One region of the Spirillospora sp. NPDC049024 genome, then DNA from elsewhere that is predicted to be linked to it. Evidence: riboswitches for the same ligand, from Rfam matches in the RefSeq annotation. Region 1 holds a riboswitch; the other holds the start of a gene.
What was found. A riboswitch is a leader RNA that binds a small molecule or an ion and turns the genes downstream of it on or off. The one in region 1 is predicted to bind cyclic di-AMP.

Region 1 (4,364 bases):
TGATCCCCGCCCGCCAGACCGCCTGCGTCGTGGTGATCGGGCTGCCCGCAGGACGCGCCTGGACGACGCCAAGGCCGAGGACGCGCTTCCCAAGCGTGCGCCCCCACATGGACAACTGGACGGCCTCGTAGATGAACGGCAGCACGGACAGCACGCAGAAGAGGGTGAAGATGATGGGCCAGTTCCACACACCCCCCTCGTCCTCGGTCTTGCTGCCGGGCTTGCCCAGACCGAAGGCACCGATCGTCACCGGAAGGACGAGGGCGAATCCGAAGACCGCGACGAGCGCGTTGTCGATGATCCGGGCGCCCGCCCGGCGGTGGATCGGCGCCAGCGCCAGATCGCCGCCGTCGTCGTAGGAGCCGTGGTGGTCGTAGGAGCCGTGGTCGTCATAGGCGGGCTGCTGGTTCCACTGCTGCTGCGACTGCCACTGCTGCTGAGGCTGCTGGGGCTGCTGCCACTGCTGCTGGGACGACGGCTGCTGCTGCGGCTGCTGCCACTGAGGACCTTGGTACTGGGGCGGCGGGCCGTACGAACCCTGCCCCTGCTGGGGCCGATAAGGCCGCCCGCTGTGGGGGGAATCGCTCATTTGAGTCAGTCCTCCAGGCGAAGCAACATCCGGGTGTTGCCCAACGTATTCGGCTTGACCCGGTCGAGGTCCAAGAACTCTGCCACGCCTTCGTCGTAGGAGCGGAGAAGTTCCTCGTACACCTCAGGCGCCACCGGAGTCCCCAGGATCTGCTGGAAGCCGTGGCGGGCGAAGAACTCCACCTCGAAGGTAAGGCAGAACACCCTCCGCACGCCGAGTTCCCGTGCGGTCTCCAGGAGGCGGGTCACGATCCGGTGCCCGATTCCCCGTCCCCCGCACTCCTTCTCAACGGCGACCGAGCGGACCTCCGCGAGGTCCTCCCACATGACGTGGAGGGCGCCGCACCCGACGACGCGCCCAGGCGTCCCGTGCTGGATGTCCTCGGCGACCCAGAACTCCTGGACGTCCTCGTACAGCTTGACCGTCGTCTTCTTCAGCAGGCGCCGCCCCGACCCGGCGTACAGATCGACGAGCCTGCGTATCTCCTGGACGTCGGCGGTGCGGGCACGCCGGATCACGACTTCCACAAACAGGCGAGATTATCGAACGCCGCCGCTCGCCAGGGGCACCCCTCCGCGCAGGCGGCCGAACGCGCCGCCACCGCGCCGCGCCACCTGCGAATTCGCATGTTCTGGTTGGCATCCCATGCGGGTTCCGTTAGTGTCCATCGCTGACGTCGGCCGACCGCAGGACGGAGGCCGAACCGCCGAGTCCCAAGGCCGCAACCAGCGTCCTGGGAGCCGGGGACCCACTTTCGGAGCGTTTCGGGGGATCGCCCTGACGACCAACCGTGAGGGGTGAATCCGCAGCCGCGAGCGATCGGTCGCGCGCGGCCGCGGACGGGCTGCTCCGGCCCCAACCCGTCAGCTAACCCGGTAGGCGGCTGAGGAGAGGAGTATTCGTGAAGCGATCGCGGCATGCTTCCCTTTCACGCTTCTACGGGCGCGCGGCCACGGCGGTCGGCGCGCTCATCGTCGTTTCGGCCGCTCCGTACGCGCTCGTCCCGCACACGCTCGCCGTCGCGCACGCCGACCCCGACCCCTCGGCCAAGGAGCTGAGGACGAAGGCCCTCAAGCTCGCCGACCAGCTGGAGCAGCTCACCGAGCAGTACAACGGGCTGAAGGTCAGGCTCGCGCAGTCGCAGCGCGCCGCCAAGGTGGCCACGGAGAACGCCAAGCGGCAGGAGAAGACGCTAGAGACGCTCCGCCAGAAGGTCGGATCCCTCGCGGCGACGAGCTACATGCAGGGCGGCTCCGACCCCACGGTCTCCTTCGTCGCCTCCCAGGACCCGCAGTCCATCCTCGACCAGGCCGCGACCCTGCACTACTTCGCCAAGCAGGACAGCACCCAGGTGCTCGGGCTCATGCAGGCCATGCAGTCCGCGCAGCGGGCCCGCAAGTCCGCCGAGTCCCGCGCCAAGCAGGTGAAGGATCTGAAGTCGCAGCTCGAGTCGCAGCGCACGAAGGTCACCGACGCCTACGAGAAGATCCGCGGCAAGCTCGTCGACAAGGACCCCACCCAGCTCGCCAAGCTCCCGGTCGTCGGCACCGGCAAGGCCGCGCAGGCGCTCCGGTACGCGATGAGCAAGATCGGCCGCCCGTACGTGTGGGGCGCCGCCGGGCCGAGCACCTTCGACTGCTCCGGCCTCACGATGTGGGCCTACAAGCAGGTCGGCATCAACCTGCCGCACTACACCGGCAGCCAGTGGAACGCGGGAACGCACGTGTCGCGCAGCGAGCTGCAGCCCGGCGACCTCGTGTTCTTCTACTCCGACCTGCACCACATGGGCATCTACGTCGGCGGCGGCAAGATGCTGCACGCCCCGCAGACCGGAGACGTCGTGAAGATCGCCTCCATGGACGGACGCCCCTTCGCCGGCGGAGTGCGGGTCGCCTGACCGGGGCCCGGCAGGCAACGCGTACGACGATCGATACCGCCGTGGCTGCGGACTTCGCCGCGCCGACCGTGCCAGTGAGGGCGGACGTGTCGGGCAGGGCACACGTGGTGGTCCTGCCGGCTTTCGGGCCGGCTCAGGGGGCGTGCCCGGTTCGAACGCCGTCCGCGGCGGCGCCTTCTGCAGGGACCTACCTGCCAGGGCGCCGGCGCCGCCGCTGCGGGGTCGGACGGAATTCGAACGAGCCGCCAATTCTCCGGATGACGCCCGCCGTCCCCTGGCGAGCGTCGGGGGTGCAGGCTAGATGAGCTGCCTCCGGGCCGCCCACACCACGGCCTCGATAGGGGTGTTGACCTCCAGCCGGTCGCAGATCGTCCGCAGCCGGCGCCGCAAGGTCCGAGCGCTCAGTTCCAGCTTGCGTGCCGCCACATCGGCGGTGACACCGCTGGCGATCTGGGCGAGCAGTCGGATCTCCTCTTCGCTCAGCCCGAAATCGTCGGTGCCACGACGTGCGAGTGTGGCTGCTGTTTCCACTCCGTCCTCCCTCGTCCGTGGTGATGACCGCGGGGATGCAGCCGTCCGCTGCACAGGCACGGGTTGGCCTCGATCTGTACGCGCGTTGGGTTGCCGGGTCCGGACCCTTCCGGACTTAGATCATCGGGTTCCTTTGCTGTCTCACGCGCTTGGCCGGAGGTGGCCGCATGGCCGATTGCGGGGGTGTACGGGGGAACTCCGGGTGACGATTCACTCGTTGCCCCGCCGAGGGAGACGGGATGAGATCGCCAGCCATCCGCACCCGCCCCTCTCGCCGAACTCACCGGTCCTCGCAAGTGAACGAAGATCGTGAATCGTTTCAAGCTACGCTTCGGCTCGGAACGCTAGGCGGCCGGATCCGGCCCGTCAAGCGCCGGTCAAGAGCGCTACGCGCCCGTACGTTCACCATGTGTGACCGTGCATTCGGTGCCACGCCATGCAAAACTCCACTACCTGGGAAAACGCCCATGGAGCGGGACGAGGAGCGAGTTGCCACAGACCAGCATCCGTGAGGTCGCGAGGCGCGCGGGCGTCTCAGTTGGGACCGTTTCGAATGTCCTAAACCGGCCAGATCTCGTGGCCGAAGCTACCCGTGACCGTGTCCGCGCGGCGATCGAGGAGCTCGGGTTCGTCCGCAACGAGTCCGCGCGCCGGCTCCGCACGGGCCCCGAACGGACCGCGGGCGAGTTCGGCGACCAGCCGCGCCGGGCGTTCGGCGTGGTAGTGGAGGACCTCACCAACCCGTACGCGACCGACGTCGCGCGGGGCGCCGAGGCCGCGCTCAACGCGGCCGGACACGACGCGCTGTGGCTGTCCAGCGACCACTCCGCCGCCAAGGAGCGCCGCTCGCTGGAACTGCTCACCGAGCAGCAGGCCGCCGGGGTCCTGGTCATCCCGGTCAAGCTCGGCCCCCGCGACATCTCCCGGCTGCGCGCCGCGGGGATGAGCGTGGTGGTGATCGACCGGGACGCCGTCGACGTGTGCTCCGCCCGGGTCGACCACGTGGCGGGCGGCGAGACCGCCGCAGCCCATCTGCTCGGCATCGGACGCCGGCGCATCGCGTTCGTCACCGGCGTCCCAGAGCCGCAGCCCTGCGTGGAACGCCGCGCCGGAGCCGCCCGCACGATCGTCGAGGCGGGTCTCGGCACGCCGACCGTCCTGGTCAAGCACGCTCTGAGCCCGACCGAGGGGCAGGCCGCCGCACACGAGATCATGGCCATGTCGCCGGTGCCCGACGGCGTGTTCTGCGCCAACGACCTGCTGGCGATCGGCCTGATCAACGAGCTGACCCGGCTCGGCGTCCGCGTCCCCGACGACATCGCCGTGGTCGGCTACGACGACATCGAG
Region 2 (4,364 bases), on a different contig from region 1:
CGGCGTCGGCCCAGTCGGTGGCGCCGGCCTGGACGGTGACCGCGAACAGCCCGTTGCGCAGCGCCTTGTGGATGTGGGTGAACAGGTCGTCGCGGCCCTCGGGACGCTCGTCGTCCATGGTGGTCCTTCCTCTCGTGTCCTGTCGCGCACCGGGCCGGAATCAGGCTCGGCGGGCGTCTCGAACGTAGGGCGGAGAGCGTTGACCTGCGTATCCCTGGAATCTGGGGGTGGCGACCCGGGCCTTCGGCCGCGATGCTTGAGGCATGGAACTCCTGGACCGGATCCACCGGCTGGCCGCGCGCGGTGACGATCTGACCCGGGTGCGCGCCGAGGTCGACCGCCTGCTGCGCCGCGCGGTCGGGTACGACATCGCGGCCGTCTCCACGGTCGACCCGGCGACGCTGCTGTGGACGAGCTGCTTCGTGAGCGGGCTCGACCCGCAGGGGTCGGCCGAGCGGGAGCGGGTCCTGTTCGGCCTGGAGTTCGAGGGCGGCGACCCCAACGGCTACGCCGAGCTCGCGGCGGCCGCCTCGCCCGTCGCGAGCCTGCACCGCGCCACCGGCGGGGACCTGTCCCGCGCCCGGCGCTACCGGCTCCTGCTGCGCGGGCTGGACGTCGTCGACGAGGCGCGGGTGGTCCTGCGCTCGCGGGAGGGCTGCTGGGGCTCGCTCACCCTGTACCGGCGAGCGCCCGCGACGCCGTTCACCGACGACGAGCTGACGCTGCTGGCGGCGGTCTCCACGCCGATCGCCGACCTGTTCCGGCTCACGCTGCTGCGCGCCGCGCTCGCCGCCCCGGACGGCCTCGACCATCCGCCCGGCATGCTGCTGGTGACCGCGGCGGGCGAGGTCGAGGTCAGCAGCGCGGACGCGCGGGCCTGGCTGGAGGCCGTCGACGACCGGGGGCGCCTGCCGAGCGCGCTGCGCGCCGTCGCGGCGGCCGCCTCCTCCGGTGACGGGCTGGCCAGGGCGGCCCTGCCGGCCAGGGACGGGCGCTGGGTGGTGCTGCACGGTTCCCCGGCGTCCGGCGGGGAGGGCGCCGCGGACCGCGTGGCGGTCATCATCGAGGGTGCCAGGCCCGCGGTGCTCAGCGAGGTGATCGCGGGCGCCTACGGGCTGACGCCCCGGGAACGGCAGATCACCGGGCTCGCCGCCCAGGGGCGGAGCACCAGGCAGATGGCCGCCGCCCTGGGGATCTCACCGTTCACGGTGCAGGACCACCTCAAGGCGGTGTTCGGCAAGACCGGCGTGCGCAGCCGCGGCGAACTCGTCGCGGCGCTCTACTCCCGGCACTACGCTCCCCGCGCTGCGGCCAGTACGGCCCCGGGCCCCTACGGCTGGTACCTCGACGAGCACGTCGCGGCAGTGTAGGAGGCCCGGGACGGCGCGGCGCGCAAGGCCGCGCCCTGCGTCAGGCGACGCGGACCCCGCCGGCGAAGGGGCGGCCGGCGATCGGGGCGATCTTGACGACGTCGCCGGTCTGCGGCGCGTGGACCATGTTGCCGTTGCCGATGTACATGCCCATGTGGTGCAGGTCGCTGTGGAAGAACACCAGGTCGCCGGGCTTGAGCTGGCTCATGCTCACGTGGGTTCCGGCGTTGTACTGGCTGCCGGTGTAGTGGCCCAGGGTGATGCCGACCTGCGCGTAGGCGTACAGGGTCAGCCCGGAGCAGTCGAAGCCCTTGATGTTGGCGCCCTGCGCGGTGCCGTAGGACGGGCCAGAAGCGTTGCCGCCGCCCCAGGAGTAGGGCACGCCGAGCTGGCTCAGGGCGGCCCGGACGGCCGTCATCGCCTTCGCCGACGCTCCGCCGGAGCCGACGTTGGGGATGGAGCCGGGCCGTGAGCCCGCGGTGTTGTAGGTGCCGAGCTGCTTCTCGACCTTCTTGAGCTTGATCTGCAGTTCGCGGCGCTTCTTCTTCGCCTCGCCGGTGAGCGCGCGCACCTGGGCGGCGCGCTGCTCGGCGGCCTTGCGGGAGCGGTCCGCGCCCTGCATCACCTGGAGCATCTGCGTGATGCGGACGTCGTTCTGCTTGGCGAAGTAGTTGAGGGTCGCCGACTGGTCCAGGACGGCCTGCGGGTCGGAGGACGAGGCGAAGGCGATGGCCGGGTCCACCGGGCCGTTCTTGTAGCTGTCGGCGGCGATCTTCGCCATGCGCTCGCGGGCCTCGTCCAGGGCCTTCTGCCGGCGCAGCGCGCCGGCCCTGGCGGTCTTCGCCGCGTGCTCGGCCTGCTTGAGCCGTTCGCGCAGGCCGTTGTACTGCTCGCTGAGCTTCTCGGCCTCGTCGGCGAGCTTCTCCTGCTGGGCGGTCAGCTGCTTGCGCGTCGGCTTGGGCTCGGCGTGGACGGGCGCAGGCGTGAAAAGCCCGGTGGACAGCACGATGGCGGTCGTCCATGCCGTGCCGGTGACGGCCCGTCGCCGGGCCGTCCTTCGGGTGCTGGCAGCGCGTGGCTGCATGCGGCGTCCTCTCCTGTACCGCCTACCGGGTCAGCTGCCGGGTTCGGGCCGGAGTCGCCCTACCGTCCCGCTGGACGGATTCACCCCTGGAGATCGGGTCCCCGGTTCCCGGGACGGAGCCGTCCGCGGGATTCGGCGTGGTCGCCGGCCGTCCCCGGCGGGGACGTCGGACCGCGACCTCCTACGGAGCGTAGGAGATCATGGGGCGATTCGCCACATCATCCCGCATTTCGCCAGACCTCCGAGCCGCCTCAGCACGTCCGCGCCAGCTCGGCCACCGCCACGGCCCCGGCCAGGAGCGGCACGGCGACCGCCGCCACCACGAACAGGGCCGCCGCGAGGCGGGCGGCGCGGCGCGGCCTCTCCGGAGCGCCGCCCTCCAGCCGCAGCACCCGCTCCAGCAGCGCACCGGCGGCCGGCGCACCCGCCGCCCCGAGCGCTCCCGCGACGGCGGGCCCCGCCGAGAGCCGGCACAGCGCGGCCACCAGCGCCGTCCTGCCGTGAGCGCGGACCGCGGCGTCGTCCGCGGCCATCTCCAGCAGCAGCGGCAGCCGCGCCTTCGCGCGCCGGACGGTCGGCAGCCACGGCAGCATCGCGTGGAGCAGGTCGAGCGCCAGCAGCAGCACGTGGTGCCGCTGGCGCAGGTGCGCCCGCTCGTGCGCCAGGACGGCGTCGAGCTCCTCGGCGCCGAGCGCCTCCAGGGCCCCGGTGCTGACCACGATCGCGCGGTGCCGGGACGGCAGCGAGTACGCCGCGGGCACGGGGTGGTCGAGGACGAGGACGTCCGGGTGGCGGCCGTCCTCGCGGGCGACCAGCCGCAGCATCTCCCGGTGCCGCCGGCGGCGCCGCACGGCCCGGCCGAGCCTCGGCAGGCCGCGGGCGAGCACGGCGCCGCAGGCCGCGGCGAGGACGGCGCTCGCGGCGGCAGCGGCGGCGGTGGCGAGGCGGCCGTGGTGGGGCAGGCAGTCGCGCAGCCAGGACAGGAATCCGTGGCCCGGCCCGGGCGGCGCGAGCAGCGCCGCCGCGGCGGCGCCGGCGGCGGCGATGGACGTCCCGGCGAGGGCCGCCGTCCAGCAGGCGACGGCCGTCCCCGGGCCGACGGCCGAGCGCCTGAGGAGGTCCAGCGCGGGCCCTGCCGCGCATCCCAGCAGGACCACCGAAACGACCAGGCCGGCCACCACGTAGGTCACGGGATCACGCGTCTTCGCCGGCGGTCCGCCGCCGCAGCGCGTCCAGAAGGTGCCGCGCGTCCTCCGGCGGGACGCTCTCGGCGAACCGCGCCAGGATGGCGCCGTGGTCCGCGGACTCGCTCAGCGCGTCCATCATCAGCTCGACCGCGTACTCCTCCCGCGCCCGCGTCGGGCTGTAGCGGAAGGCCGTCCCGTCCTGGGTGCGCCGCAGGAGCCCCTTCTGCGCCAGGCGCTCCGCCACGGTCTGCACGGTGTTGTAGGCCAGCGTCCTCTCCGTGTTCCGGTTCAGCTCGGCCAGCAGCTCGCGGACGCGCAGCGGACCGGGCGCGGCCCAGAGCACGTCCATGATGGAGCGTTCGAGCGATCCTCCAAGTGCGGACATCGGGTCACCTCCGTCCCGCCCACATTCTGCCGGACATCCGCCCCGCGCCGGTTGCGGGTCACGCCCACGGGCGGGGGAAGGCTTCGCCGTCCAGCCGCGCTCCCTTGACGAGGCCCAGGGAGTCGGTCACGGGGTGCGGGTCGCCGCTGAAGACGGTGTCCGCGTCCATGTAGATGACGACGTGCGCGAGCCTGGCCAGATCGGTGGAGTTCGGCAGGGCCATATGGCCGGTGTAGCCGCTGTGGAAGGTGCAGTCCCCCGCTCGGAGCGGGACGGTCACGCGCGGGATCCACCGCAGTTCGGGATCCGCCGCGAACAGGTCGTCCGCGTCATGGAGG

Region 2: linked by a shared signal. The riboswitch ahead of AB0C21_RS42840 (NlpC/P60 family protein) and the one ahead of AB0C21_RS05760 (C40 family peptidase) in region 1 are both predicted to bind cyclic di-AMP.

What each region holds. Positions count from the first base shown of each region.
Region 1 is NZ_JBEZFD010000003.1:37,158-41,521, forward strand. Features, by position in the region: gene AB0C21_RS05750 (RDD family protein) at 1-589, opposite strand, end outside; gene AB0C21_RS05755 (amino-acid N-acetyltransferase) at 595-1,116, opposite strand; cyclic di-AMP (ydaO/yuaA leader) riboswitch at 1,297-1,487, shown strand; gene AB0C21_RS05760 (C40 family peptidase) at 1,491-2,486, shown strand; gene AB0C21_RS05765 (transcriptional regulator) at 2,784-3,017, opposite strand; gene AB0C21_RS05770 (LacI family DNA-binding transcriptional regulator) at 3,507-4,364, shown strand, end outside.
Region 2 is NZ_JBEZFD010000048.1:1,608-5,971, reverse strand. Features, by position in the region: gene AB0C21_RS42850 (hemerythrin domain-containing protein) at 1-118, opposite strand, end outside; gene AB0C21_RS42845 (response regulator transcription factor) at 264-1,370, shown strand; gene AB0C21_RS42840 (NlpC/P60 family protein) at 1,411-2,454, opposite strand; cyclic di-AMP (ydaO/yuaA leader) riboswitch at 2,458-2,602, opposite strand; gene AB0C21_RS42835 (M56 family metallopeptidase) at 2,706-3,644, opposite strand; gene AB0C21_RS42830 (BlaI/MecI/CopY family transcriptional regulator) at 3,649-4,026, opposite strand; gene AB0C21_RS42825 (phytanoyl-CoA dioxygenase family protein) at 4,085-4,364, opposite strand, start outside.